Regions from separate parts of the Escherichia sp. MAL-1 genome, predicted to be linked through region 3. Evidence: predicted binding sites of a transcription regulator. Region 3 holds the regulator's gene; each other region holds the start of a gene.
The links. Region 3 encodes CRP, which controls carbon source genes, mostly activating them, when cyclic AMP is high. Its sites were predicted from a motif close to ATGTGANNNNNNTCACAT; they were not measured.
Positions count from the first base shown of each region.

Region 1 (7,586 bases), 2.0 Mb from region 3:
TGTGTTACTTCATCCAGTTGATATTGCAGATCGAATCTAACGGTCACTCGGTATCGTTTGGTCGTATGGACCAGTATCTCTACCCGTACTATCGTCGTGATGTTGAACTGAAACAGACGCTGGATCGCGAACACGCCATCGAATTACTGCATAGCTGCTGGTTGAAATTGCTGGAAGTGAACAAAATCCGCTCCGGCTCGCACTCGAAAGCCTCTGCGGGAAGTCCTCTGTATCAGAACGTCACCATTGGCGGACAAAATCTGGTTGATGGTCAACCAATGGACGCGGTGAATCCACTCTCTTACGCGATCCTTGAGTCCTGCGGCCGTCTGCGTTCGACTCAGCCTAACCTCAGCGTGCGCTACCACGCGGGAATGAGCAACGATTTCCTCGACGCCTGCGTACAGGTGATCCGCTGCGGCTTCGGGATGCCGGCGTTCAACAACGACGAAATCGTGATCCCGGAATTTATTAAACTCGGTATTGAACCGCAGGACGCTTATGACTACGCAGCGATTGGTTGTATAGAAACCGCCGTCGGTGGCAAATGGGGCTATCGCTGTACCGGCATGAGCTTTATCAACTTCGCCCGCGTGATGCTGGCGGCGCTGGAAGGCGGTCGTGATGCCACCAGCGGCAAAGTGTTCCTGCCACAAGAAAAAGCGTTGTCGGCAGGTAACTTCAACAACTTCGATGAAGTGATGGACGCGTGGGATACGCAAATCCGTTACTACACCCGCAAATCAATCGAAATTGAGTATGTCGTTGACACCATGCTGGAGGAGAACGTGCACGATATTCTCTGCTCGGCGCTGGTGGATGACTGTATTGAGCGAGCAAAAAGTATCAAGCAAGGCGGCGCGAAATATGACTGGGTTTCTGGCCTGCAGGTCGGCATTGCCAACCTCGGCAACAGCCTGGCGGCAGTGAAGAAACTGGTGTTTGAACAGGGCGCGATTGGTCAGCAACAGCTGGCTGCCGCACTGGCGGATGACTTCGAAGGCCTGACTCATGAGCAACTGCGTCAGCGGCTGATTAACGGTGCGCCGAAGTACGGCAACGACGATGATACCGTCGATATGCTGCTGGCTCGCGCTTATCAGACCTATATCGACGAACTGAAACAGTACCATAACCCACGCTACGGTCGTGGTCCGGTTGGCGGCAACTATTACGCGGGTACGTCGTCTATCTCCGCTAACGTACCGTTTGGCGCGCAGACTATGGCAACGCCGGACGGACGTAAAGCCCACACCCCGCTGGCAGAAGGCGCAAGCCCGGCCTCCGGTACTGACCATCTCGGCCCTACCGCGGTCATTGGCTCAGTGGGTAAACTGCCTACGGCAGCGATCCTCGGCGGCGTGTTGCTCAACCAGAAACTGAATCCGGCAACGCTGGAGAACGAATCTGACAAGCAGAAACTGATGATCCTGCTGCGTACCTTCTTCGAGGTGCATAAAGGCTGGCATATTCAGTACAACATCGTTTCCCGCGAGACGCTGCTGGAGGCGAAAAAACATCCCGATCAGTATCGCGATCTGGTAGTGCGTGTCGCGGGCTATTCCGCCTTCTTCACCGCGCTCTCTCCTGACGCACAGGACGATATCATCGCCCGTACTGAACATATGCTGTAACCCCCTCAGCCCGGTAACGGTTGTTGCCGGGCGAAAATAATCATCCCATCGATATTATTTTAATCCGAAATAAATTTGTGCTCCGCGTCACATTGTCATTACACTGTGGCGGTTTGCATTCATTGTCAGGAGCACATCTATGAGCGTAAAAGTTATCGTCACAGACATGGACGGTACTTTTCTGAGCGACGCCAAAACGTACAACAATGAGCGTTTTATGGTGCAATATCAGGAACTTAAAAAGCGCGGCATTGAGTTCGTTGTCGCCAGCGGTAATCAGTATTACCAGCTTATTTCGTTCTTTCCTGAGCTAAAGGATGAGATCTCTTTTGTCGCGGAAAACGGCGCGCTGGTTTACGAACATGGCAAGCAACTGTTCCACGGCGAATTAACCCGACATGAATCGCGAATTGTTATTGGCGAATTGCTGAAAGACAAGCAACTCAATTTTGTCGCCTGCGGTTTGCAAAGCGCGTATGTCAGCGAAAACGCCCCCGAAGCATTCGTCGCACTGATGGCAAAACACTACCATCGCCTGAAACCTGTAAAAGATTATCAGGAGATTGACGACGTACTGTTCAAATTTTCGCTCAACCTGCCGGATGAACAAATCCCGTTAGTGATCGACAAACTGCACGTAGCGCTCGATGGCATTATGAAACCCGTCACCAGCGGCTTTGGCTTTATCGACCTGATTATTCCCGGCCTGCATAAAGCGAATGGTATTACGCGGTTACTGAAACGCTGGGATCTGTCACCGCAAAATGTGGTAGCGATTGGCGACAGCGGTAACGATGCGGAGATGCTGAAAATAGCGCGTTATTCCTTTGCGATGGGCAATGCTGCGGAAAACATTAAACAAATCGCCCGTTACGCTACCGGTGATAATAATCATGAAGGCGCGCTGAATGTGATTCAGGCTGTGTTGGATAATAAAGCGCCGTTTACTCTTTAACGAAAGTCGGGGCAATTGCCCCGATTTCTCAATGAACATTACACTCATCTTGTTCAATCAGTTCTGCCACTAATGTGGTTCCAGGCCCCTGTAAGTAATATTCATCGTCAAGGGGATCGCGCAGTTTCATAAACGTTTTTTCACCAACTTGCATAATGTTACTCATCAGATCGAAGGCTGGGAAGTCAATACAGGGCATGCTAACATCTCCACACCTTTAGAAAGGGATACGATAGGTTTTGATCTAACATTATTTGAGGGTTATCAAAATGCATCATCTGGAAAGATATTATTCAGGGAATGAGAATTGGATTGTTTTCTCAAAATTATATGAAGCGTATAAAGACATTGAAAAAGTACAAGGATTAGCAAGGAAATTTAATGATGATTTAATATTAGCAAGTGTCATTTATGGGAGGATTGGTGATGAGTATTATCTTACCTGGATTGAGAATAAAATTCCGGCTCTGGACCATTTAACGCCTTTGGATTGCAATAACGATATATCCCTTATAAACAGATTAAAAGAAATGTTAATGAGAATGCCATAAAGTTAAAACATAATTTAAATTAAAAAATTCAGGATATACATATTATGGAGATTATAGAGCGTTATGGTATATGTAACTGGTATCCTGAACATGGAAGCCATTTAGTCTCGCCTGATCATTTCTTAGAGTTTATCAATTTAAAACCAGCAGGAAAGATATTTAAATGTATAAGTATTGATGATAAATGGTGTTCAGTAATCTATGGCGAGAAAACATTTAAAATCGATCCAGTGATATATCACATCGTGCCGGATTTGAAATTTTATATTGGTCAATCTGTGTGGGTTAAAACAAAGAACAGTGTGGGAACAATTATTGATGTTTTTTGGCATTTTAAAAATGAGATGCCTGTTTATTTTATAAACTTTGAAGGTAAACGCTCATCCAGGCGATATTCAGAGAGTGAGTTGTCTCACCCACATAATATACTTTGAATGTAGCGCGGCCCCACAGAGATTACCTCTGTAGAGCCAGCATAATATTACTCGATCCCTTTACTACGCAGGTAATCTTCATAATTACCGCTAAAGTCGATCACGCGTTCCGGGGTGATTTCCAGAATACGGGTCGCCAGGGAGCTTACAAACTCACGGTCGTGAGAAACAAAGATCAGCGTGCCCTGATACAGTTCCAGTGCCATGTTCAGCGACTCAATGGATTCCATATCCAGGTGGTTGGTCGGTTCGTCCATGATCAGAATGTTCGGCTTCTGCATCATTAACTTACCAAACAGCATCCGCCCTTTTTCCCCACCGGAAAGCACTTTAGCTGGCTTTTTGATGTCGTCCTGGCTGAACAGCAAACGACCGAGAATGCTGCGTACCGCCTGCTCGTCATCGCCTTCCTGCTTCCACTGGCTCATCCATTCGAACACGGTCAGATCATTTTCAAACTCATATTCGTGGTCCTGAGCATAGTAACCAATGCGCGCGTTCTCAGACCATTTTACGGTGCCGCTGTCCGGTTGCAGATCGCCCACCAGCGTTTTCAGCAGCGTTGATTTACCGACGCCGTTGGTACCCAGTACCGCCAGTTTTTCACCCACTTCCAGCAGCAGGTTGAGATTTTTAAACAGCGGACCGTTATCAAACCCTTTGGTCAGACCTTCCACTTCCAGCGCGTTACGGAACAGTTTCTTATCCTGTTCAAAACGGATGAACGGGTTCTGACGGCTGGAGGCTTTCACCTCTTCCAGTTTGATTTTATCAATCTGGCGCGCGCGCGAAGTTGCCTGGCGAGATTTCGAGGCGTTGGCGCTAAAGCGGCTAACGAAAGATTGCAACTCAGCAATCTGCGCTTTCTTCTTGGCGTTATCGGCCAGCAGACGTTCACGCGCCTGGGTCGCCGCCGTCATGTACTCATCGTAGTTACCCGGATAAACGCGCAGCTCGCCGTAATCCAGATCCGCCATGTGGGTACAGACCATGTTAAGGAAGTGACGGTCGTGCGAGATGATGATCATGGTGCTGTCACGCTCGTTCAGCACCTGTTCCAGCCAGCGAATGGTGTCGATGTCGAGGTTGTTGGTCGGTTCGTCGAGCAGGAGAATATCCGGATCAGCAAACAGCGCCTGCGCCAGAAGCACACGCAGCTTCCAGCCAGGAGCAACTTCACTCATCGGGCCGTAGTGCTGTTCCACTGGAATTCCCACGCCAAGCAACAGTTCACCGGCGCGAGCTTCCGCAGAGTAACCGTCCATTTCGCCGTATTTAACTTCCAGATCGGCCACTTTATAGCCGTCTTCTTCACTCATTTCCGGCAAAGCATAGATGCGGTCGCGCTCCTGCTTCACTTCCCACAACTCTTTATGCCCCATGATCACCGTATCCAGCACAGTGAACTCTTCAAAGGCAAACTGATCCTGACGCAGTTTACCAATGCGCTCGTTGGGATCGAGGGAAACGTTACCCAGCGTCGGCTCAAGGTCGCCGCCGAGGATCTTCATAAAGGTGGATTTACCACTACCGTTCGCGCCAATCAGGCCGTAACGGTTGCCGCCGCCAAATTTGACGGAAATGTTTTCAAACAACGGCTTACTGCCGAACTGCATGGTGACGTTACTGGAAACTAACACAGGCGTATCCTGAAAAGAGATATGACAAACCGCGCATTATGCCATAAGTCTGAAAGAAGATCCTGCTCCTCGCTTAAGGTCTACACTCAAGCCAAAGGCAAAAAATGTGATTTCGTACACATCTGATTTCACTGTGAGCTGGAATGAACTTATAATGCGCTTCCAATACTCTAATATTCTCAACCCAATGGCCTGCCAGGCACAAAATCTCGCTTAACATGAATATGAAATTGAAAACATTATTCGCAGCGGCCTTCGCTGTTGTCGGCTTTTGCAGTACCGCCTCTGCGGTAACTTATCCTCTGCCAACCGACGGGAGTCGCCTGGTTGGTCAGAATCAGGTGATCACCATTCCTGAAGGTAACACTCAGCCGCTGGAGTATTTTGCCGCGGAGTACCAGATGGGGCTTTCCAATATGATGGAAGCGAACCCGGGTGTGGATACCTTCCTGCCGAAAGGCGGTACTGTACTGAACATTCCGCAGCAGCTGATCCTGCCGGATACCGTTCATGAAGGCATCGTCATTAACAGTGCAGAGATGCGTCTGTATTACTATCCGAAAGGGACCAACACCGTTATCGTGCTGCCGATCGGCATTGGTCAGTTAGGCAAAGATACGCCTATCAACTGGACCACCAAAGTTGAGCGTAAGAAAGCAGGCCCGACCTGGACGCCGACCGCCAAAATGCACGCAGAGTACCGCGCTGCGGGCGAACCGCTTCCGGCTGTCGTTCCGGCAGGTCCGGATAACCCGATGGGGCTGTATGCACTCTACATCGGTCGCCTGTACGCTATCCATGGCACCAACGCCAACTTCGGTATCGGCCTGCGTGTAAGTCATGGTTGTGTGCGTCTGCGTAACGAAGACATCAAATTCCTGTTCGAGAAAGTACCGGTCGGTACCCGCGTACAGTTTATTGATGAGCCGGTAAAAGCGACCACCGAGCCAGACGGCAGCCGTTATATTGAAGTCCATAACCCGCTGTCTACCACCGAAGCCCAGTTTGAAGGTCAGGAAATTGTGCCAATTACCCTGACGAAGAGCGTGCAAACAGTGACCGGTCAGCCAGATGTTGACCAGGTTGTTCTTGATGAAGCGATTAAAAACCGCTCCGGGATGCCGGTTCGTCTGAATTAATCTTCAAAACTTAAAGCAAAAGGCGGACTCATAATCCGCCTTTTTTATTTGCCAGACCCTAGTTGGCCGGGAGTATAACTAACAAAACATATCCCACCAACGCCGCCCACAACAGCATCGGTATTGAATAGAGATGGAAACGCCACCAGATGCGGCGATCGTTCGCCATACGTAGCGCAATCAAATTTGCCAGCGATCCGGGTAATAACCCAAAGCCACCTACGTTTACCGCCCATACCAGTAATAAAGACGGCGGCACATAGTTCAGCAACAATATGGTACTCGGCACGTTACTGATCACCTGCGATAAACCGATTGCCGTTAACCATAACCCGGGTTCAGATAGATGACTCACGTTACCCAACACGCCTTGCAACGCTGGAAGCTGGGTCAGTAAATGGACGTCGATAAACATCGCCATAAACACCAGCAGCAGCGTCCAGTCCACACTGAGCACCACGCGACGTGCCAGCAGCGCAAAGCCTGCCGCCACAATCACCAGTCCCCACAGCTCTTGTTTGAACTCCAGCGCCGTCAGAAAGACGATATACAGCCCCAGACAACTCCACACCAGCCGCGGTTTCCACTCCGGTGTTTGCACCCCCGTATGGTATTGCAGCGCCTTTCCAGGGAAACAACACCAGCACAGGAGCAGGAGCGTCAGCATCATTGCGCCAGCCAGCGGTGCCATTTGGGCAATAAATCCGGCAAACGAAAGACCAGAACGTCCCCAGATAAGAATATTTTGCGGGTTGCCAATTGGCGTCAGTAGCGAACCAGCGTTGACTGCCAGCGCCTCAAAAATAATCAGCCGATTAACCGGGATCTCACACAGTCTTTTTAGCGTGATAGTCAGCGGAACAACAATAAACAGCGCGACATCGTTGGTCAGAAAGGTAGAAAGCAGCGCCGCCGCCAGCACCATAAACATCGCCAGCCGACGCTCCGTAGCAAAGCGGCGCACCATTTTGCGCCCCAGCACATCAAAATAACCGCTTAACTCCACACCTTTGGTCAGCAGCATCAGGCCGCTTAAGGTGATGATGGTGTGCCAGTCGATAGCAGCAGGCCAGGATTTCGGTGCAAAGGGCACGAAAAAGCTTAATCCGATACCAACAAGAATTAATAACTGAAAAAAACGATCGCCTTGCAGCGTGCGTAAAAAAGGCAGGCTCATTTGGCACCGTGTTTCTGGGTAAACAAACGAAAAGCGTCGAGCGTCTCTTCACTAAC
Region 1 is NZ_CM129609.1:3,286,093-3,293,678, forward strand. It holds gene ACU8XX_RS16420 (glycyl radical protein) at 1-1,634, shown strand, start outside; gene ybiV (sugar-phosphatase YbiV) at 1,774-2,589, shown strand; partial or broken gene ACU8XX_RS16430 (hypothetical protein) at 2,618-2,743, opposite strand; gene ACU8XX_RS16435 (hypothetical protein) at 2,859-3,140, shown strand; gene ACU8XX_RS16440 (DUF6960 family protein) at 3,185-3,574, shown strand; gene ACU8XX_RS16445 (ABC-F family ATPase) at 3,622-5,214, opposite strand; gene ldtB (L,D-transpeptidase) at 5,433-6,353, shown strand; gene ACU8XX_RS16455 (anion transporter) at 6,412-7,530, opposite strand; gene mntR (manganese-binding transcriptional regulator MntR) at 7,527-7,586, opposite strand, start outside.
Region 1: ACU8XX_RS16445 (ABC-F family ATPase) is a predicted target of CRP. The motif match lies at 5,319-5,336, and genes of this name have one in related genera.

Region 2 (7,586 bases), 1.6 Mb from region 3:
TATTGATGGCATTTTTGCTACTGCGCGGACACAAACTCCCCCCGCTACGTCCGCTGCTCAATGCCGCGCTGATTGGCCTGTTATTGCTGGCTGTCGGTAATGGCATGGTGACGGTTGCCGAACATCAAAATGTTCCTTCCGGCATCGCCGCCGTAGTGGTTGCAACCGTGCCCCTCTTTACCCTGTGCTTCAGCCGCCTGTTTGGCATTAAAACGCGCAAACTGGAATGGGTGGGTATTGCCATTGGGCTTGCCGGAATCATCATGCTCAATAGCGGTGGAAATTTAAGCGGCAATCCGTGGGGCGCGATTCTGATTTTAATCGGCTCGATTAGCTGGGCGTTTGGCTCGGTTTATGGCTCGCGCATTACCTTACCTGTAGGGATGATGGCGGGTGCGATTGAGATGCTGGCGGCAGGCGTGGTGTTAATGATCGCGTCGATGATTGCAGGTGAAAAACTGACGGCACTCCCTTCCCTTTCAGGCTTCCTTGCGGTCGGCTATCTGGCGCTGTTTGGTTCGATTATCGCCATTAACGCTTATATGTATTTAATCCGCAACGTCAGTCCGGCTCTCGCCACCAGCTACGCCTACGTTAACCCGGTGGTCGCGGTCTTGCTGGGTACGGGACTGGGCGGAGAAACGCTGTCGAAGATTGAATGGCTGGCGCTCGGCGTAATTGTCTTCGCGGTGGTACTGGTCACGTTGGGAAAATATCTCTTCCCGGCAAACCCCGTAGTTGCGCCAGTTATTCAGGACGCATCAAGCGAGTAAATGAATCCCCTGCGTGTCGATCTGCGCGCTGGCACCTTCGCCGCAGATCCACTCTTCCAGACGCTCGCTAAGCGCTTCATCCGTCAGCTTCTCGCGCCCACGTAATGCACACTCCCAGACAATCAATACGCGCCAGCCGAGTTCCTGCAAACGACTGATATCGCGGCGATCGCGTTCAACATTTTTACCTATCTTCTCCAGCCAGAACTCGGTTCGAGTCGCAGGCACTTTAAACAGATAGCAGTGATGATGATGCCAGAAGCAGCCGTGGGTAAATATCACGCAGCGATATTCATCAACGACAAAATCCGGGCGTCCGGGCAGACTGGCGTCCTGAACGCGAAATGCCAGGCCCTGCCCGGTTAACAGACTGGCGAGGCGCTTCTCTATCGCCGTATCACGCGTGGCAATCGCGCGCATATTTTTGCTGCGAGTGGCCTTATCGTGAACGTCGGCCATGTTGTGCCTCTTGCTGACGCAACGCCACCGCCTGTTTGATTTTTGGCTCAAGCAGTTTTGCCACCGCGGCAAAGACCGGCACGACCACCGAGTTACCGAACTGGCGATAGGCCTGAGTGTCCGAAACCGGAATGCGGAATTTCGCTTCTCCCGGCGCTTCAAAACCCATTAAGCGCGCGCATTCCCGAGGCGTTAACCGACGTGGACGATGTTGCTGATTCAGCGGATCGTCAAAGTCTTTCTCACCCGTGGCCATATCCCAGCCGCGATCGATTAAAATTTCCGCGCCATCTTTGTAATAACGCGCAGACAGCGTACGCGTGACGCTTTGCGGATTGTTAGGATAGACCATTCCATAACCGAAGCCGTTACCGCGCGCCTGATGTTTTTTCGCATAACGATAGAGGTACTTCCACAGCACCGGCGTCAGGATATATTTCGCCTCGACCATCGGGTCCAGCAGCTGCGCCAGCGTCACTCGCTGTGCAGGGAAACATTCGCTGATATCACGCAGAGTAAAATCGGCTTTCAGATTAAGATCGCGACGAAAACCCACCAGCACGATGCGTTCACGGTGCTGCGGCAGAAAATGTTTACCATCGATGATTTTCGGATCGTCCGGCCCGTTATCTTCTGCATCAGCCACGTCATAGCCCAGTTCGTCCAGCGTCTGCATGATGATGCGGAACGTTTTACCCTGGTCGTGGCTTTTCAGGTTTTTGACGTTTTCGAGCACAAACATCGCCGGACGACGCGCGTCGATAATGCGCACCACATCAAAGAACAGCGTGCCCTGAGTATCGCAGGCAAAACCGTGCGCCCGCCCGAGCGAGTTCTTTTTCGATACGCCAGCCAGCGAAAATGGCTGACAAGGGAAACCGGCCAGTAAAACATCGTGTTCAGGAATGTGTTTACGAATATGTTCCGCCGCCGCCTCATCACTCACGCCTTCTTTATGGCTGAGGGTGATGTCGCGGATATCTTCATTAAAATGATGCGTCGCCGGGTCGCAATAATGATTGGCTTTATAAGTGCGTACCGCATGTTTGTTCCATTCGCTGGTAAACACGCATTGTCCGCCAATCGATTCAAAACCGCGACGGATGCCGCCAATTCCGGCAAATAGATCGATAAAGCGAAACGCATAATGCGGATGATGTGCCGGTGGTTTGGGTAACAACGTTTGCAGATGGGCGAACTCTTTCTCACTTAAACGGTGCCATGCCGAGTCATTCGCCAGCGCACGTTTTAAAATTGCCGCGCTCCAGTGATTCTCACCCACACCATTAAGCTGCGCCACCAGCGTTTTAACATCATAAATTTGCAGCAGTTTCTCCAGCATTGCCTGTGCGGCATTCCCGGTGCTGTATGAATCGGTTACTGATATATTTTCCTGCATAGATTTCACCGGCCATCTGAGATGGCCGACAGGTTAACATAATTACAGCCATTTAGGTCCACGCGCTCAGCCAGCGGATGAAAACGCATCTATCACCTTGTGATCGACACCTTCATTCTCCCCCGCCAGTTCGGCACTGAGCTTCGCCATAAACTCGACTAAAAAATGCGCGTTGTGCTGCGCCAGCTGCTTGCCTCTTGCGGTTTGCATGGTTTGCGGTAGCTTCAGCAACTTAGTCTGGAAATGATCCAGCGCGTAGCGTTTATCATCAAGCGGGCGATGCTGTGCGAGCGGATCTTCACCATCAAACAGCGCCACGCCCAATGCCCCTGAAACGGCAAACACGCGCGCCAGGCCAATCGCTCCCAGGGCTTCCAGCCGATCTGCATCCTGGACGATTTTAGCTTCCGTGGTTAAGGGGGCGATTTGCGCGCTGAAACTGTGAGCGGCAATGGCATGACAAACGGCCTCAATTTTCTCCGCCGGAAATTGCACGAACTCTTCACGGAGCAGGCGACGCGTCTCTTCTGCTGCCAGGATTGAAGAACGCTGCCTTTGCGGATGATTTTTCGCCAGGCTCACAATATCGTGAAAATAACAGGCGGTTAAAATCACCAGCATATCGACGTCGTCATCTGCCGCCAGCTTCTGTGCCGTAGCCCAGACGCGGCGAAAATGACACACGTCATGGGCCGCGTCCTGGTGCTGATGATGGTTTTTCAACCAGTTTTCGAACTGTGCCTGCCAGTGTTGTAAGTCCATACGCGCTCCGTTGCCAAAGAGTAGCCACCTTAGCAGTTTTTATTCATAGCGTCTGCTACGTGCGGGACGAGGTCGGGTGTACCAGGCAATGCTGCCTAACAATGCCCCGACCAGAGCCATAAATAAAAATCCGACCAGTGCCCCTAACCACTTTCCCGCGGTAGAGCCTAAATCGCTTTCAAATCCCGACACGGGGGCATCGGGGATCCGGCTCATCACCCAGATGTAACGCGCCATTGCCCAGACGAAATAGCCACACCATGTATAAAAAGCCCACAAAGCCAGTTTGCCACCAGGGCTGCGAGAGAGTCTCTCTTCCATCTTTGTCGAACCGTATTCCATTTTGAGATAACCCGGAAAATTCAGACTTAGTACTATTATGTGATAAAAGTCACATTTTTCCACATTGGATGAGCCAGTCAAGACTCACTCATTTTTTGAACAAATAGATAATTTTTGCGCAACGGCAGTGAATACAGGAAAAATCGTTTTGAGCGATTTTATTTATCTTTGATATTGGCTTTATTAATTCATTTAATCAATATATTAGCACTGATTACAATTATACCTTTTTATTATTCTGTGTCATGATGCTTCCGTTATTAGCCTTTTATCGTCTTGTTTATATTTTTTGGGCCGGCATGATGCCGGCTTTTTTTTATGCCTTCATTAATGTGCGCCTGATCACACCAGCCGTTTGGCGCAACAATCATTGATACCCCCTATGTTTCCGCTCAACTCATAACACATTGATATACATTTATAATTTTCATGAATATTTATATTTAGAATTCATAATTCTGAATTATATTAAATAGATTAGAAACATTTTGAAATCTTTTAAATACATTTGTTACATGTAATCTTTAAAATAAAATGAACTTCATAGAATAGTATCCAAATGTGCTTTTTTTTGGATAACGGCACTTATTGATATATTCATGAAGATTATAATCACAAGGGAATACATAATGAAAAGAAAAGTTCTGGCAATGCTGGTCCCGGCGTTATTAGTTGCTGGCGCAGCAAATGCGGCTGAAATTTATAATAAAGATGGCAATAAACTGGATTTGTACGGCAAGATGGTTGGTGAGCGCATTCTGACCGACCGTGAAAATGGTGAAAAAGGCGATAATTCTCAAGATACCTCTTATGCCCGTGTAGGCGTGAAAGGTGAAACTCAGATCAACCCTGAATTGACTGGTTACGGTCAGTTTGAACTAGACCTGGAAGCATCAAACAGACACAACCCTGACCAAACTCGTTTGGCTTATGCTGGTTTGAGTTACAAAGATTTTGGTTCATTCGACTATGGTCGTAATGTCGGTGTCGCGTATGATGCAGAAGCATTTACTGATATGTTTGTTGAGTGGGGCGGTGATTCATGGGCTGGTACTGACCTGTTCATGACCAACCGTACCAACGGTGTTGCAACCTATCGTAACACAGATTTCTTTGGCATGGTTGAAGGTCTAAATTTTGCTCTGCAATATCAGGGTAAAAATGAAGGTACAGGCAACTACAAAGCAAATGGCGATGGCCATGGTTTATCTGTAACTTACACTATTGACGGTTTCTCATTTGCTGGTGCTTACGCAAACTCTGATCGTACTGATTTCCAGTCTAGTGATAGTAAAGGTGAAAAAGCAGAAGTTTGGGCACTGTCAACAAAATATGATGCCAACAACGTCTATGCTGCTGTGATGTACGGTGAATCTCACAACATGAATTCCGACGACGGTGATGTTGTGAACAAAACACAAAACTTCGAAGCTGTTCTGCAATATCAGTTCGACTTCGGTCTGCGTCCATCCATCGGTTACTCCTATTCTAAAGCACTGGACGTAGCAGGTTACAAAGATTCTGATCGTCTGAACTACATTGAAATCGGTACCTGGTATTACTTCAATAAGAACATGAACGTATATACCGCTTATCAGATCAACCTGCTTGATAAGAGTGATTATGTTCTCGCTCATGGACTGAACACCGACGACCAACTCGCATTTGGTATCGTCTACCAGTTCTAATCAGCCAACGCGCCGCGGCGTGTTACTGTAAAACTTAACACTAGCCTGAGTTCGTCCCTCATCGAACTCAGGCTTTTTTATTGGCATTTTATCTCCCTCTGCGGCACGCGCAATTGCCAAAGCATATCGATACAGCACCTTACCCTGCCCCTGCTGGCACAATAACATCTACCAGCGACTCTTCCAGCCAAGACCCAAATGCATTTCTTTATGAATTAATCTGCAACAAAACCGCCTCCCATATAGAAATATTTGCAAAAATAGTGCATGAAATAAGCTTTTTCTCTACCAATCCGGGATATAAATATTCATCAGCACCACAATATTCCACAGCACTAAATCTCTCCCCGTCGCCCCGTACCTCTGATAATGGTCTAAAATCATTGAGGCCACTTGCGACGACGTTGCTCAATAAGGAAAATTTGGCGTGAATAATATTCAACACCAGTGCAGCATCATCATTACATACTTACACCCGCCGACTACCGCTTTCGATATATTGACTCAATTTTCCAGCCTGGTTAAAAATAGCGACCAGCTCAGTCGCAAATATAGTGACTACCCTAACTAAGCAACAATAAGGAATACACTATGACTGTTCAAACAAGTAAAAATCCGCAGGTCGATATTGCTGAAGATAATGCATTCTTCCCTTCAGAATATTCGCTTAGCCAATATACCAGTCCTGTCTCTGATCTTGATGGCGTGGACTATCCAAAACCGTATCGCGGTAAACATAAAATTCTGGTGATCGCCGCGGACGAACGTTATTTGCCAACCGATAACGGAAAACTGTTCTCGACCGGTAACCATCCGATTGAAACGTTGCTGCCGTTGTATCATCTCCATGCTGCAGGTTTCGAATTCGAAGTGGCGACCATTTCCGGTCTGATGACCAAGTTTGAATACTGGGCTATGCCGCACAAAGATGAAAAAGTAATGCCATTCTTTGAGCAGCATAAATCGTTGTTCCGCAATCCGAAGAAACTCGCGGATGTTGTCGCCAGCCTCAACGCTGACAGCGAATATGCAGCAATCTTTGTTCCTGGTGGTCATGGCGCACTTATTGGTTTACCAGAAAGCCAGGACGTAGCTGCTGCTTTGCAGTGGGCAATCAAAAATGACCGTTTTGTTATCTCCCTTTGCCACGGCCCGGCGGCTTTTCTGGCGCTTCGCCACGGCGATAACCCACTGAATGGTTATTCCATTTGCGCATTCCCAGACGCCGCAGACAAACAAACGCCAGAGATAGGCTATATGCCGGGTCATCTCACCTGGTACTTCGGCGAAGAGCTGAAGAAAATGGGCATGAAAATCATTAATGACGACATCACCGGGCGAGTACATAAGGACCGTAAACTTCTCACCGGCGACAGTCCTTTCGCAGCGAATGCGTTGGGTAAACTGGCGGCGCAGGAAATGCTGGCAGCTTATGCGGGTTAATCCCTGTTACGTATGAATGTAAGCGCATAATCAATCGCAGCCACGTTAATACTCACGACGTGGCTGCGTTTTTTCACGGTTAATTTATGGCGTACTGAAGCCCTATGTTAATTTCTTTGCGGCAACGTAATCCGGAACACATTATGCTTATTGAGATAGTGATACGTAGCACTTCCCCCATGTAATTCGGCAATCGCTTTGACTAAAGAAAGGCCAAGTCCCTGACCTACGGAATGACGCGAATTATCTCCCCGCCAAAATCTACGGAAGAGTTTTTCAGGCTCATTAATTTTCGTTCCAGGGCTGGCGATATCAATATTAAGAGATCCGTTGGTATCAAGAAAACTGGTTATATGAATACGCGATTTTTCTGGTGAATATCTAATGGCATTAACAATAAGATTCGATAACATTCGTTGCAGTAAAATTTTATCCGCAAAGATTTGCTGATTGCACTCGACCTTAAAGCAAATCTCTTTCTCGTCTGAAAGATATTCAAGATAGTCCAACAAATTTTCGACTTCCTTATTGAGAGAAAGCGAGTCCAGTTTCACCAAAACATTGTTTTTATCTGCCCTGGCAAGAAACAGTATGTTCTCTGTTAACCGCGAAATATTTTCCAGCTCTTCAATGTTACCGGCAATTGTTTTTTGATATTCAGCGATACTTCTGGTTTGACTGAGCGTAACCTGATTCTGACCCAGTAATGCATTAATTGGC
Region 2 is NZ_CM129609.1:1,952,270-1,959,855, reverse strand. It holds gene yedA (drug/metabolite exporter YedA) at 1-773, shown strand, start outside; gene vsr (VSPR family DNA mismatch endonuclease) at 762-1,232, opposite strand; gene dcm (DNA-cytosine methyltransferase) at 1,213-2,631, opposite strand; gene ACU8XX_RS09400 (phosphohydrolase) at 2,698-3,393, opposite strand; gene drpB (cell division protein DrpB) at 3,433-3,714, opposite strand; gene ACU8XX_RS09390 (porin) at 4,365-5,423, shown strand; gene hchA (glyoxalase III HchA) at 6,015-6,866, shown strand; gene hprS (two-component system sensor histidine kinase HprS) at 6,974-7,586, opposite strand, start outside.
Region 2: drpB (cell division protein DrpB) is a predicted target of CRP. The motif match lies at 3,773-3,790, and genes of this name have one in related genera.

Region 3 (7,586 bases):
GAAGGCGACAGTTTTCACCGTTACACCCGCCCGGAAATGGACATGGCGATCCGCAAAGCGCGCGACGCCGGGCGGCATATCAGCTACTTCGGCCCCGAGGCTAACGACTTCGGCCTGCTGGAACAAACCTTCATTGAATACGGTCAGAGCGGCAAAGGGAAATCTCGCAAATATCTGCATACCTACGATGAAGCCGTACCGTGGAATCAGGTACCGGGGACATTCACCCCCTGGCAACCTTTACCGGAACCCACTGATGTACTGTTTTATGAAGGTTTACACGGCGGCGTAGTCACGCCACAGCATAACGTTGCGCAGCATGTGGACTTACTGGTCGGCGTGGTGCCTATCGTTAACCTTGAGTGGATTCAAAAACTGATCCGCGACACCAGCGAGCGCGGGCACTCACGAGAAGCAGTGATGGACTCAGTAGTGCGTTCAATGGAAGACTATATCAACTACATCACACCGCAGTTTTCCCGCACCCATCTTAACTTCCAGCGCGTTCCCACCGTCGACACTTCAAACCCGTTCGCGGCAAAAGGTATCCCGTCGCTCGATGAAAGCTTTGTGGTGATCCATTTTCGTAATCTGGAAGGGATCGATTTCCCCTGGCTGCTGGCGATGTTGCAAGGCTCATTCATTTCCCACATCAATACGTTAGTGGTACCGGGCGGCAAAATGGGTCTGGCAATGGAATTAATTATGCTGCCGCTGGTGCAACGATTGATGGAAGGAAAGAAAATCGAGTAACTCTGCTATTACGCCGGATAAAATACTATCCGGCTTCACAACGGGATAGTTAAGTCACGCGGCAACCACTTCATACGAGTGAGTAATATTCACCGCTTTTTCCAGCATCAACGCCACTGAACAATATTTCTCGGCAGAGAGATCAACCGCACGCGCAACCGCTGCGTCTTTCAGGTCGCGACCGGTGACGATAAAATGCAGATTAATGTGCGTAAACAGGCGTGGTGCCTCTTCGCGGCGTTCAGAGGTCAATTTTACTTCACAATCGACCACATCCTGACGCCCTTTTTGCAGGATCGAAACCACATCGATGGCACTGCAACCACCCGCCGCCATCAACACCATTTCCATCGGACTTGGTGCTTTATCGCCTGAGTTGCCGTCCATTAAAATCTGATGACCAGAGGCGGATTCGCCCAGAAAAGTTAACCCTTCGACCCACTTCACTCGCGCTTGCATTTTTGCTACTCCACTGCGTCAATTTTCCTGACAGAGTACGCGTACTAACCAAATCGCGCAACGGAAGGCGACCTGGGTCATGCTGAAGCGAGACACCAGGAGACACAAAGCGAAAGCTATGCTAAAACAGTCAGGATGCTACAGTAATACATTGATGTACTGCATGTATGCAAAGGACGTCACATTACCGTGCAGTACAGTTGATAGCCCCTTCCCAGGTAGCGGGAAGCATATTTCGGCAATCCAGAGACAGCGGCGTTATCTGGCTCTGGAGAAAGCTTATAACAGAGGATAACCGCGCATGGTGCTTGGCAAACCGCAAACAGACCCGACTCTCGAATGGTTCTTGTCTCATTGCCACATTCATAAGTACCCATCCAAGAGCACGCTTATTCACCAGGGTGAAAAAGCGGAAACGCTGTACTACATCGTTAAAGGCTCTGTGGCAGTGCTGATCAAAGACGAAGAGGGTAAAGAAATGATCCTCTCCTATCTGAATCAGGGTGATTTTATTGGCGAACTGGGCCTGTTTGAAGAGGGCCAGGAACGTAGCGCATGGGTACGTGCGAAAACCGCCTGTGAAGTGGCTGAAATTTCGTACAAAAAATTTCGCCAATTGATTCAGGTAAACCCGGACATTCTGATGCGTTTGTCTGCACAGATGGCGCGTCGTCTGCAAGTCACTTCAGAGAAAGTGGGCAACCTGGCGTTCCTCGACGTGACGGGCCGCATTGCACAGACTCTGCTGAATCTGGCAAAACAACCAGACGCTATGACTCACCCGGACGGTATGCAAATCAAAATTACCCGTCAGGAAATTGGTCAGATTGTCGGCTGTTCTCGTGAAACCGTGGGACGCATTCTGAAGATGCTGGAAGATCAGAACCTGATCTCCGCACACGGTAAAACCATCGTCGTTTACGGCACTCGTTAATCCCGTCGGAGTGGCGCGTTACCTGGTAGCGCGCCATTTTGTTTCCCCCGATGTGGCGCAGACTGATTTATCACCCCGATATCAACTATGCACTTCGACAAACGCTGGTGCTATGTTTGCCCGTGGCCGTTGGGTTAATGCTTGGCGAATTACGATTCGGTCTGCTCTTCTCCCTCGTTCCTGCCTGTTGCAATATTGCGGGCCTTGATACGCCTCATAAACGTTTTTTCAAACGCTTAATCATTGGTGCGTCGCTGTTTGCCACCTGTAGCTTGCTGACACAGCTACTACTGGCAAAAGATGTCCCCCTGCCCTTTTTGCTGACCGGATTAACGCTGGTACTTGGCGTCACTGCTGAGCTGGGGCCATTGCACGCAAAATTGCTTCCCGCATCGCTGCTCGCCGCCATTTTTACCCTCAGTCTGGCGGGATACATGCCGGTCTGGGAACCATTGCTCATCTATGCGTTGGGCACTCTCTGGTACGGATTGTTTAACTGGTTTTGGTTCTGGATCTGGCGCGAACAACCGCTGCGCGAGTCACTAAGTCTGCTGTACCGTGAACTGGCAGATTATTGTGAAGCCAAATACAGCCTGCTTACCCAGCACACCGACCCTGAAAAAGCGCTGCCGCCGCTGCTGGTGCGCCAGCAAAAAGCGGTCGATTTAATTACCCAGTGCTATCAGCAAATGCATATGCTTTCCGCGCAAAACAATACCGATTACAAGCGGATGCTGCGTATTTTCCAGGAGGCGCTGGATTTGCAGGAACATATTTCGGTCAGTTTGCATCAGCCGGAAGAGGTGCAAAAACTGGTCGAGCGTAGCCATGCGGAAGAAGTTATCCGCTGGAATGCGCAAACCGTCGCCGCTCGCCTGCGCGTGCTGGCTGATGACATTCTTTACCATCGCCTGCCAACGCGTTTTACGATGGAAAAGCAAATTGGCGCACTGGAAAAAATCGCCCGCCAGCATCCGGATAATCCGGTTGGGCAATTCTGCTACTGGCATTTCAGCCGCATCGCCCGCGTGCTGCGCACCCAAAAACCGCTCTATGCCCGTGACTTACTGGCCGATAAACAGCGGCGAATGCCATTACTTCCGGCGCTGAAAAGTTATCTGTCACTAAAGTCTCCGGCGCTACGCAATGCCGGACGACTCAGTGTGATGTTAAGCGTTGCCAGCCTGATGGGCACCGCGCTGCATCTGCCGAAGTCGTACTGGATCCTGATGACGGTATTGCTGGTGACACAAAATGGCTATGGCGCAACCCGTCTGAGGATTGTGAATCGCTCCGTGGGAACCGTGGTCGGGTTAATCATTGCGGGCGTGGCGCTGCACTTTAAAATTCCCGAAGGTTACACCCTGACGTTGATGCTGATTACCACCCTCGCCAGCTACCTGATATTGCGCAAAAACTACGGCTGGGCGACGGTCGGTTTTACTATTACCGCAGTGTATACCCTGCAACTATTGTGGTTGAACGGCGAGCAATACATCCTTCCGCGTCTTATCGATACCATTATTGGTTGTTTAATTGCTTTCGGCGGTACTGTCTGGCTGTGGCCGCAGTGGCAGAGCGGGTTATTGCGTAAAAACGCCCATGATGCTTTAGAAGCCTATCAGGAAGCGATTCGCTTGATTCTTAGCGAGGATCCGCAACCTACGCCACTGGCCTGGCAGCGAATGCGGGTAAATCAGGCACATAACACTCTGTATAACTCATTGAATCAGGCGATGCAGGAACCGGCGTTTAACAGCCATTATCTGGCAGATATGAAACTGTGGGTAACGCACAGCCAGTTTATTGTTGAGCATATTAATGCCATGACCACGCTGGCGCGGGAACACCGGGCATTGCCACCTGAACTGGCACAAGAGTATTTACAGTCTTGTGAAATCGCCATTCAGCGTTGTCAGCAGCGACTGGAGTATGACGAACCGGGTAGTTCTGGCGATGCCAATATCATGGATGCGCCGGAGATGCAGCCGCACGAAGGCGCGGCAGGTACGCTGGAGCAGCATTTACAGCGGGTTATTGGTCATCTGAACACCATGCACACCATTTCGTCGATGGCATGGCGTCAGCGACCGCATCACGGGATTTGGCTGAGTCGCAAGTTGCGGGATTCGAAGGCGTAATGCAGGCTAAACCATCGGATAAGGCATTCACGCCGCATCCGACATCTTTTGCCTGATGCTTCGTATTTACGCCCCAACCACCTTCGCCACCGCGTGGGCGAAACGTTGCATCCCTTCATCGATATCCGCATCTTCCACCACCAGCGACGGTGCAAAACGCATCACATCCGGTCCGGCATTCAGCACCATTACGCCAGCCTCTGCGCCCGCATACAGGAAATCACGCGCCCGACCTTTGTACTGTGGTTTCAGCTCTGCGCCAATCAACAGCCCCATACCGCGAATATCGCTAAATACATCGTACTGCTGATCGATCTTCTGCAGATGGTCAACAAAACGCTGGCGTTTCGCCTGAATGCCTTCCAGCACTTCAGGGGTATTGATGATATCAAACGCCGCCCCCGCTACTGCACAGGCCAGAGGATTACCGCCGTAGGTGGAACCGTGAGAACCAGGATGAAACGCAGAAGCAATTTCCGCCGTGGTCAGCATGGCGCTAATCGGGAAGCCGCCGCCTAACGCTTTCGCAGAGGTCAGAATATCCGGCGTAACGCCGTAGTGCATGTAAGCAAACAAATCGCCGGTCCGCCCCATCCCGCACTGCACTTCATCAAACACCAATAATGCCTGATGTTGATCGCACAGCTCGCGCAAGCCCTGCAAAAACTCTGGCGTCGCTGCCGTCACACCGCCCTCGCCCTGGATCGGCTCAACCACCACCGCACAGGTGTGATCATCCATCACCGCTTTCACTGCATGGAGATCGTTAAAGGGAACGTGGATGATGTCTGCCGGTTTCGGCCCAAAGCCGTCGGAATATTTTGGCTGCCCACCCACCGAAACGGTAAACAGCGAGCGACCATGAAAAGCGTTATGGAAGGCAATAATTTTGGTTTTGAACGGGCTATGACGCACACAGGCGTAATGGCGTGCCAGTTTAAAGGCGGTTTCGTTAGCTTCCGTGCCGGAGTTCATAAACACCACGCGTTCGGCAAACGTTGCCTCAATCAGTTTACGCCCAAGACGCAGCGCCGGTTCATTGGTGAAAACGTTACTGATATGCCACAGAGTTTCGCCCTGGGTTTTTAACGCGTTCACCAGCGCAGGATGGCAATGGCCCAACGCCGTAACTGCAATGCCACCCGCGAAATCGACATACTCCTTGCCTTGCTGATCCCAGATTCGGCTGCCCTGACCTTTTACCGGAATAAACTCTGCCGGAGCATAAATCGGCAGGATCACTTCATCGAAAGTCGCGCGTGTAATTGCTGTTTGTTCAATTGCCATCTCATGATCACCCTGTTACGCATAAACAAATGTGAAATTATAACCACAAAATATGCATAAAAAATCACTAAATGGCAATCAGAAATCAGCGATGCAGGAAATTAGCCAGCAGTTGATGTCCTTGTTCGCTAAGAATACTTTCTGGATGGAACTGCACACCTTCCAGATCCCACTGGCGATGGCGAATCCCCATAATCTCGCGGGTTTCGCTCCAGGCCGTCACGTCAAAGCACGCTGGTAATGAGTCAGGTTCCACCACCAGCGAATGGTAGCGTGTCACGGTAAGTGGATTTGCCAGCCCCCGAAATACGCCCTCACCGTTATGTGTAATCGGCGAGGTTTTGCCGTGCATGACCTTTGCGGCGCGCACAACTTTACCGCCAAATGCCTGCGCCATTGCCTGATGACCGAGGCAGACGCCAAGAATCGGCAAGCGCCCGGCATAGTGGCGAATAACGTCAAGGGAGATCCCGGCTTCATCTGGCGTACAGGGGCCAGGTGAGATGACAATTTTTTGTGGTTTAAGGGCGTCGATATCCGCCAGCGTCAACGCATCGTTGCGCTTAACCAGCACATCCGCCCCCAGTTCACAAAAGTACTGGTAGAGGTTCCAGGTAAAAGAATCGTAGTTATCTATAAGCAGGATCATGGCGGCTCCGGTACGAAAGAACCACGCTATTTTACTCAGATTCCCCGGCTTCGCTTACCACTTTGCTAAATATCATCTGCAGCGCGGTGAGATCCCCCATTGCCCCACTCTGATTTGCCTGATTCCAGGCTTCTTTTTCGATACCCTGCCAGCTCAGTTGATATCCGGCATGAATCGCCAGTTGCTCGAAGAAGATCCGCTGTGCCAGTCCGCTTCCCACACGGAAGGGATGCAGCACGTTGATTTCACAATAGTAATGCGCCAGCCGCTCGACGAACTTCGCTTTCTCCAGGCCAACCAGATAACCTTCTTCCTCCAGATCCTGCATCAGGGCATTGCCCTCTTTTTCGATATAAGCAAAGTGGCAGAACGGCGTATCGCCCTGATAAATATCAACTTCACGCAGTTGCCCCGCCCAGTCGAAAATATCCTGATACAGCTGGCGATGGATAGTGCGCAAATGCGGTAAACCGCGCACCAGCGGACCAAGCTCAATGGTCGCAGCACGCAGCGCCGTCATTTCGTAAGCGGCCTGTTCCAGCCGCTGCTGCTGGTGGATGTTCAGCCGGTTACGCATGATATCAAGGCCAGGATAAAGATACGGATCGCGCCCTTCGCCGAATTTATCGCTCATAGTGCCTCCTCAGCTCTTCAAGGCGCGCTAAAGCCTCTGCGGCAGTAAGAGTGACTAAAGGCATCTCGACGCCTTCAAGACGGCGACTGGCCTGGAAATTACGATTACGCTGAAGCTCCCAGAGACGGGACTTTTGCTTATCGGTGAGTTTCTTCACTTGATGCCTCCCTGAACGTGTCCATTTGCCACAAGTATAAGCGGCAAATCCGGGTTACGCCGGGAGAGCAGAAGCGCGGGCAAGATTGCCCGCGCGAAAAATCATTACGGCAGGACTTTAGCGGAAAGGATAACTACCGGTTTTGACGGCACATTCTGGTACGGACCAACGTCATGAGTCGGCACCTGGGAAATCTTATCGGCAACGTCCATGCCTTTCACCACTTTACCAAATACCGCGTAACCGAAATCACGCTGACCATGGTCAAGGAAGGCGTTATCGGCAACGTTGATAAAGAACTGGCTGGTGGCGCTGTCTTTGTCAGCGGTACGCGCCATCGCGATGGTGCCACGCGTGTTGCGCAGGCCGTTATCGGCTTCATTTTTGATTGGCGGGTTTGGTTTTTTCTGCTGCATCTGCTCGGTGAAACCGCCGCCCTGAATCATAAAGCCAGGAATGACGCGGTGAAAGGTAGTGTTGTTATAAAAACCGCTGTTCACATAATCGACAAAGTTTTGCACAGACACTGGCGCTTTTTGTTTATCCAGCTCCAGTTCGATGTTACCAGCTGA
Region 3 is NZ_CM129609.1:392,778-400,363, reverse strand. It holds gene ACU8XX_RS01845 (phosphoribulokinase) at 1-753, shown strand, start outside; gene ACU8XX_RS01840 (OsmC family protein) at 808-1,212, opposite strand; gene crp (cAMP-activated global transcriptional regulator CRP) at 1,514-2,146, shown strand; gene ACU8XX_RS01830 (YccS/YhfK family putative transporter) at 2,197-4,287, shown strand; gene argD (bifunctional acetylornithine/succinyldiaminopimelate transaminase) at 4,354-5,574, opposite strand; gene pabA (aminodeoxychorismate synthase component 2) at 5,660-6,223, opposite strand; gene ACU8XX_RS01815 (putative adenosine monophosphate-protein transferase Fic) at 6,255-6,857, opposite strand; gene ACU8XX_RS01810 (YhfG family protein) at 6,847-7,014, opposite strand; gene ppiA (peptidylprolyl isomerase A) at 7,119-7,586, opposite strand, start outside.

Region 4 (7,586 bases), 530 kb from region 3:
TAAGCTGCTGGCGATCGCGAAGTTTCGGCAACACACTGGCGTAGGCGATAACGGTGCAGTCAGCATCGCCTGCCCATTCGCCCAGTACATCAACCTGGCGTTCGCTGAACACCAGAATCAATGACGTCGAAAAGCCTTTTACCTCCACGCGCAATACTTTACCCAGCAGACGCGAGCGGGCCGTTTTCAGCGCGGGTGAGCGATACAGGAAGGTGTTGAGCAGACTTTCAATTCCTGCCGTCACTAAAGGTTTAAAAGGCATTTCCGGTCTCCTGTCAGAACTTATAACCACGATGCAGCGCCACAACCCCTGCCGTCAGATTGTAGTAGTCGACACTTTCGAATCCGGCATCCTGCATCATGGCTTTCAGGGTATCCTGATCGGGATGCATACGGATGGATTCTGCCAGATAACGGTAGCTGTCGGCGTCGTTCGCGACCAGTGAGCCAATACGCGGCAGCACATGGAAGGAGTATGCATCATAGGCTTTGCTCAGCGGCTCGATAATTGGCTTCGAGAACTCAAGCACCAGCAGGCGGCCGCCGGGTTTCAGCACGCGATACATTGAACGCAGTGCTTTATCTTTGTCGGTGACGTTACGCAGACCAAACGAAATGGTGATGCAATCAAAGGTGTTATCCGGGAACGGCAGCGCCTCAGCGTTCGCCTGAACATACTCAACGTTGCCAATCACACCGATATTACGCAGCTTCTCGCGGCCCATTTTGAGCATGGATTCATTGATATCAGCAAGGACCACTTTGCCAGTTTCTCCGACCAGGCGGGAGAATTTCGCTGTCAGGTCGCCGGTGCCACCAGCCAGATCCAGCACGGTCTGCCCACGGCGTACGCCGCTGCAATCAATCGTGAATCGCTTCCACAAACGATGAATACCAAATGACATCAAATCATTCATGACATCGTATTTTGATGCCACGGAATGGAAAACGTGGGCGACCATATCCGCTTTTTGTTCCTTCGCGACGGTCTGAAAACCAAAGTGCGTCGTTTCTTGTGACTTATCCACCATCTCAATGCCTGCTCATCAAAAAATTGTTCCAGAAGTGTAACAGATTGGGCGTCGATGCCCTAGATTTCTACCCGGCTTAACTACTCCCAATGGGCTAGCGCGACTGCTGATTATATTCATCATCGCGTTGATAAGCTTCATCATTCGGCTGCTCCGGAACCGACCGAAGTCGATACTCTTCATCCTGGCTCACCGCCTGTTCAGCCAAATCCGGATTAATCTCGCGTTTAATTTCTACTCCTAAACCGCGAAACGCTTCTGCCTGCGCCAGCACATTTCCGCGCCCTGAAGAGAGTTTTTTCATTGCCTGGCGATAGTTATCCTGCGCTTTGTCGAGACTTTGACCAATCGCTGACATGTCATCGACGAACAAACGCATCTTGTCGTACAGCTTGCTGGCACGATCGGCGATTTGCTGGGCGTTGCGGCTTTGATGCTCATAACGCCACAGGTTGGCGATAGTGCGCAGCGCCACCAGCAGCGTAGTCGGGCTAACCAGCATGATATTGTTTTTCAACGCTTCGGTGATCAGCTCCGGCTGGCGGTCAAGCGCCAGTAAAAAAGCGGGTTCAACGGGAATAAACATCAGCACGTAATCCAGGGTTCGCAGCCCCGGCAGCTGTTGATAATCTTTGCGTCCCAGCAAACGGATATGGTTACGCACCGACGCGATATGTTCCTGTAGCGCGCTTTCGCGGGTGTAGTCGTCTTCGGCGTTAAAATAGCGTTCATAGGCGACCAGCGTCATTTTGGCGTCGATCACCACATCTTTTCCCTGCGGCAGGCGCACGATGACATCCGGCTGCATCCGCGAGCGGGCGTCATTTTCGATGCTGACCTGGGTTTCATATTCATACCCTTCACGCAGACCGGAAGCCTCCAGCACCCGCGTCAATACTACCTCGCCCCAGTTGCCCTGGGTTTTATTGTCGCCTTTCAGCGCGCGCGTCAGGTTGATCGCTTCCTGGGCCATTTGCGCGTTGAGTTGCTGGAGATTGCGAATTTCGTGGGTCAGGGTATGGCGTTCTTGTGCTTCTTTACCGAAGCTGTCCTGAACCTGACGGCGGAAACCGTCCAGTTGTTCACGTAGCGGCGACAACAGGCTGTTCAGACTCTGACGGTTTTGCTCATCAACCCGGCGATTGCTGTGCTCAAAAATACGGTTGGCGAGGTTTTCAAACTGCTCACTGAGGCGCTGCTCGCTGTTAATCATCTGGCGAATTTTATCGTCAGCATGTTGCTGTGCGGCTTCCATCCGCGTGGTTACTTCACGCAGATCGGCCTCCAGAGAGGTGTTAATACTTTGCAGGCTGCGCACTTCGTTATTGAGTAACTCGCACTCTGCACGCCAGTGCTCGCTTTGGGTAATTTGTTGTTTTGCCGCGCTTAACTCCGCGACCATCTCTTCACGTTCAGCTAATTGCTCGGCTTTTTGCTGCGCATGTTGATAACTGGCAAACAGCCAGCCAATTGCCACACCCACCAACGCAATAACTGCGTAAACCATGATTGAGAAATCCACAACGCCTCCTGACGCAACAACTTACCCGCACAAAATAGAATTGTGCTGTACAAACGTCCAGTTGGAAAGGCATTTCCTGCGAGGCGCTACGCAAAAATACAAAAGGCCGAACGCGTCGGCCTTCAGACAGGAGAAGAGAATTACAGCAGACGACGCGCCGCTTCCACCACGATTTTCACCGCTTGGCTTTCAGTTTGTTTCATCGTCTCAGCATTCGGGATCTCTTGCTGGGTGCGGTTAACGATAACACCCGCTACCATACCGGCACGCAGGCCCTGACTTGCACACATGGTCAGCAGGGTTGCAGATTCCATTTCATAGTTCATTACGCCCATCGCCTGCCACTCTTCCATAGAACCTTTAAAGTGACGAACTACGCGACCAGAGTAAGTATCGTAACGTTCCTGACCTGGGTAGAAGGTATCAGAAGAAGCTGTCACGCCAACGTGAGTTGTCGCGCCAATGGATTTCGCAGCTTCAACCAGCGCAGTCGTACATTCGAAATCAGCGACAGCCGGGAATTCCAGCGGTGCGAAGTGCAGGCTCGCGCCATCCAGACGGACAGACGCCGTGGTAACCAGGACATCACCCACATTAATATGCGGCTGAATAGCGCCCGTTGTACCGATACGCAGGAAGGTGCGAATGCCCAGCTGTGCCAGCTCTTCAACAGCAATAGAGGTAGACGGGCCGCCGATACCGGTAGAGCAGACGATAACAGGTTTACCATCCAGCTCTGCACGCCAGGTGGTGAATTCGCGGTGAGATGCCAGCTTAACCGGCTTATCCATCAGCGCGGCGATCTTTTCCACACGATCCGGGTCGCCAGGGACGATGGCAAGCGTAGCCCCTTGTAAATCGTTTTTAGTGAGGCCGAGATGAAAAACATCAGACTTGGACATATACAACTCCTCTGTGAATCGGTTTAGTCAGAAGAAGCAAAAAGACACTTTACCGAAGGGTTTAACATTTTTTCGTGATACTCATCACCATGACGCAAATGCGTTGCATAAATTTACCCACCAAAAGTGATTCAAATCACATAAATCACTCTTCATTCTGCAGGACTGCATAAAAGATGAGCCGATTCAGGCAATGTGATTTGTTGCATGCTGACTATAGTTAACATTGCGCAACATTTTTATAAGGGTACGGAGAATACCATGGCAACAACACAACAATCTGGATTTGCACCTGCTGCATCGCCTCTCGCTTCGACCATCGTTCAGACCCCGGACGACGCGATTGTGGCGGGCTTCACCTCTATCCCTTCACAAGGGGATAACATGCCTGCTTACCATGCCAGACCAAAGCAAAGCGATGGCCCACTGCCAGTGGTCATTGTAGTGCAGGAAATTTTTGGCGTGCATGAACATATCCGCGACATTTGTCGCCGTCTGGCGCTGGAGGGGTATCTGGCTATCGCACCTGAACTTTACTTCCGCGAAGGCGATCCGAATGATTTTGCCGATATCCCCACGTTGCTTAGCGGTCTGGTAGCAAAAGTGCCTGACTCGCAGGTGCTGGCCGATCTCGATCATGTCGCCAGTTGGGCTTCCCGCAACGGCGGCGATGTTCATCGTTTAATGATCACCGGATTCTGCTGGGGTGGACGTATCACCTGGCTGTATGCCGCGCATAATCCACAGCTAAAAGCCGCAGTGGCGTGGTACGGCAAACTGACGGGCGACAAGTCGCTGAATTCACCGAAACAACCTGTTGATATCGCAACCGATCTTAACGCGCCGGTTCTCGGCTTATATGGCGGTCTGGATAACAGTATTCCGCAGGAGAGCGTTGAAACCATGCGCCAGGCGCTGCGGGCTGCTAATGCGAAAGCAGAGATTATCGTGTACCCGGATGCCGGGCATGCATTCAATGCTGATTATCGCCCGAGCTATCATGCCGAATCTGCGAAAGATGGCTGGCAGCGTATGCTGGAATGGTTTAAGCAGTATGGTGGGAAGAAGTCGCTGTAATGAGAAAAGACCGGGTGGTATTACCACCCGGTTTGGATTTTACCCCCGACGCAAATTCTGCGCCGCCTGCACCATGTTCGCCAGTGCCGCGCGGGTTTCTGGCCAGCCGCGCGTTTTCAGGCCACAGTCCGGGTTAACCCACAGGCGCTCTGCCGGAATGCGTTTTGCCGCTTTCTTCAGCAAGGCTTCAATCCATTCCACGCTCGGTACGTTTGGCGAGTGAATGTCATAGACGCCTGGACCGATTTCATTCGGATAATCAAACTCTTCGAACGACTCCAGCAACTCCATGTCAGAACGCGAGGTTTCGATGGTGATGACGTCTGCGTCCAGTGCCGCAATCGAATCCATGATGTCGTTGAACTCGCAATAACACATGTGAGTGTGGATTTGTGTGTCATCTTTCGCCACGGCGGCGTTGATACGGAAGGCCTCCACGCCCCACTGGAGATATGCATCCCAGTCGCTACGACGCAGCGGTAAACCTTCGCGCAGCGCCGGTTCGTCAATCTGGATGATGCCAATTCCAGCGGCTTCCAGATCGGCCACTTCATCACGCAGCGCCAGCGCAATCTGTTTGGCGATGGTTTCACGGCTGACATCTTCACGCGGGAACGACCAGCAGAGAATGGTCACCGGGCCAGTCAGCATCCCTTTTACCGGTTTATCAGTCAGCGATTGCGCATACTTCGCCCACTCCACGGTGATCGGTGCCGGGCGGCTAACGTCACCAATAACAATCGGTGGCTTCACGCAGCGTGAACCGTAGCTCTGTACCCAACCGTTTTGCGTAAAGACAAACCCGTCGAGGTGCTCGCCAAAGTATTCCACCATGTCATTACGCTCAGCCTCGCCATGTACCAGCACATCCAGTCCCAAACGTTCCTGCTCAACAATGGCCTGCCTGATATGTTCCGCAATGCCCGTGCGGTAGTTATTGGCGTCGAGATTACCCTTTTTGAAATCCAGACGCAGGGTACGAATTTCCGTGGTTTGCGGGAAAGAACCAATCGTGGTGGTCGGCCACGCTGGCAGTTTAAAACGCGCACGCTGGGCTTCGGCACGCACTTCATAGACATTCGCACGCTGGCTGTCCTGGGCGGTGATCGCCGCCAGACGCTTTTCTACCGCCGGATTATGTACACGAGTAGAGTTACGACGCGCCTGAATTGGGGCGCTCCACTCTGCCAGAGCTGCCGTGTCACCACTGTTCAGCGCATCGCGCAGCAGTGCCAGTTCATGGCATTTTTGTAGGGCGAAGGCAAACCAGCTTTTCACTTCTGCATCAAGACGCGTTTCCACGCTCAGGTCGATGGGGCTGTGCAGCAACGAGCAGGAAGATGCCACCCACAAATCACGTTTGCCGACAATGTCCTTAATTTGCGCATATTTCTCAGTAAGATCGGCGCGCCAGACGTTACGACCATTGATCAGACCCGCAGACAGCAGCCAGTCAGAAGGCAGGCGCTTGTGCAGTTCAACAACGTCATCTTTACCATGTACAAGGTCCACATGCAGCCCCTGAACAGGCAGCGCAGTAATCGTGTCGAGATTTGGCGTTACGCCTTCAAAATAGGTGGTCAGCAGCAGTTTCACCTGTCCCTGGAGCGCGTCGTAAGCGGGTTTGTATGCGTCCAGCCACGCCTGTGGTAGTTCCAGTACCAGCGCGGGTTCATCAATCTGTACCCACTCGATGCCGCGTTTCGCCAGTTCTGCCAGCACTTGCTGATAAACCGGCAGAATGTCGTTCAGCAGGCTAAGGCGGTCAAACTGTTCACCTTTCACTTTCCCCAGCCACAGGTAAGTAACCGGCCCCAGCAGCACAGGCTTAACGTTGTGGCCCAGCGCCAGCGCCTCGTCCACTTCCTCCAGCAGCTGCGTCCAGGTCAGTTTGAACTGTTGGCCTTTAACGAACTCCGGCACCATGTAGTGATAGTTGGTGTTAAACCATTTGGTCATTTCCGCTGCCGCCGCAGGTTCGCCAGTCGGCGCACGTCCACGACCAATACGGAACAGGGTGTCGATATCTACCGAACCGTCTTTGTTCTGATGACGTGGCGGAACATTACCCAGCAGCAAACTGGTGGTCAGTACATGATCGTACCAGGCAAAATCGCCCACCGGCAGCAGGTCGATACCCGCTTGCTTTTGTTGATCCCAGTGACGAGCACGCAGTTCACGCCCTACTGTCAGCAGTTCTTCACGCGTGGAGTTCCCCGCCCAATAACTTTCTTGCGCTTTTTTCAGCTCGCGACGCAGGCCAACGCGAGGGAAACCGAGGGTGTGATTAAGAATTGTCATTATATGCCCCTTATGGAATTTTTAGTATTTAGCCGTCCAGATGTTTACACATCCATAATTGGCGGTTACTGTATATTCCTCAAGCGCAAATTATTCATGCCGAAGTGAAGGACTTTCATGATCGAAGTAAAACACCTGAAAACGCTACAAGCGTTGCGGAACTGCGGCTCGCTCGCAGCCGCTGCGGCGACGTTGCATCAGACGCAATCCGCCCTGTCTCACCAGTTTAGCGATCTGGAACAACGCCTTGGCTTCCGGCTATTTGTGCGTAAGAGCCAGCCGCTACGCTTTACACCGCAGGGAGAAATCCTGTTGCAACTGGCAAACCAGGTACTGCCGCAAATTAGCCAGGCCCTGCAAGCCTGCAATGAACCGCAGCAGACGCGTCTGCGCATTGCCATTGAGTGCCATAGCTGTATTCAGTGGCTGACACCCGCGTTAGAAAATTTCCATAAGAACTGGCCGCAGGTAGAGATGGATTTTAAATCGGGCGTGACGTTTGACCCGCAGCCCGCCTTGCAACAGGGAGAGCTGGATCTGGTAATGACGTCCGATATTCTGCCGCGCAGTGGCCTGCATTATTCGCCGATGTTCGACTATGAAGTGCGTCTGGTGTTAGCACCTGACCATCCACTGGCGGCGAAAACGCGAATTACACCGGAAGATCTCGCCAGCGAGACGCTATTAATTTATCCGGTGCAGCGTAGTCGACTGGATGTCTGGCGGCATTTTCTTCAGCCGGCAGGCGTCAGC
Region 4 is NZ_CM129609.1:4,798,203-4,805,788, forward strand. It holds gene ubiJ (ubiquinone biosynthesis protein UbiJ) at 1-262, opposite strand, end outside; gene ubiE (bifunctional demethylmenaquinone methyltransferase/2-methoxy-6-polyprenyl-1,4-benzoquinol methylase UbiE) at 276-1,031, opposite strand; gene rmuC (DNA recombination protein RmuC) at 1,126-2,553, opposite strand; gene udp (uridine phosphorylase) at 2,694-3,455, opposite strand; gene ACU8XX_RS23900 (dienelactone hydrolase family protein) at 3,717-4,532, shown strand; gene metE (5-methyltetrahydropteroyltriglutamate--homocysteine S-methyltransferase) at 4,572-6,833, opposite strand; gene metR (HTH-type transcriptional regulator MetR) at 6,951-7,586, shown strand, end outside.
Region 4: udp (uridine phosphorylase) is a predicted target of CRP. The motif match lies at 3,580-3,597, and genes of this name have one in related genera.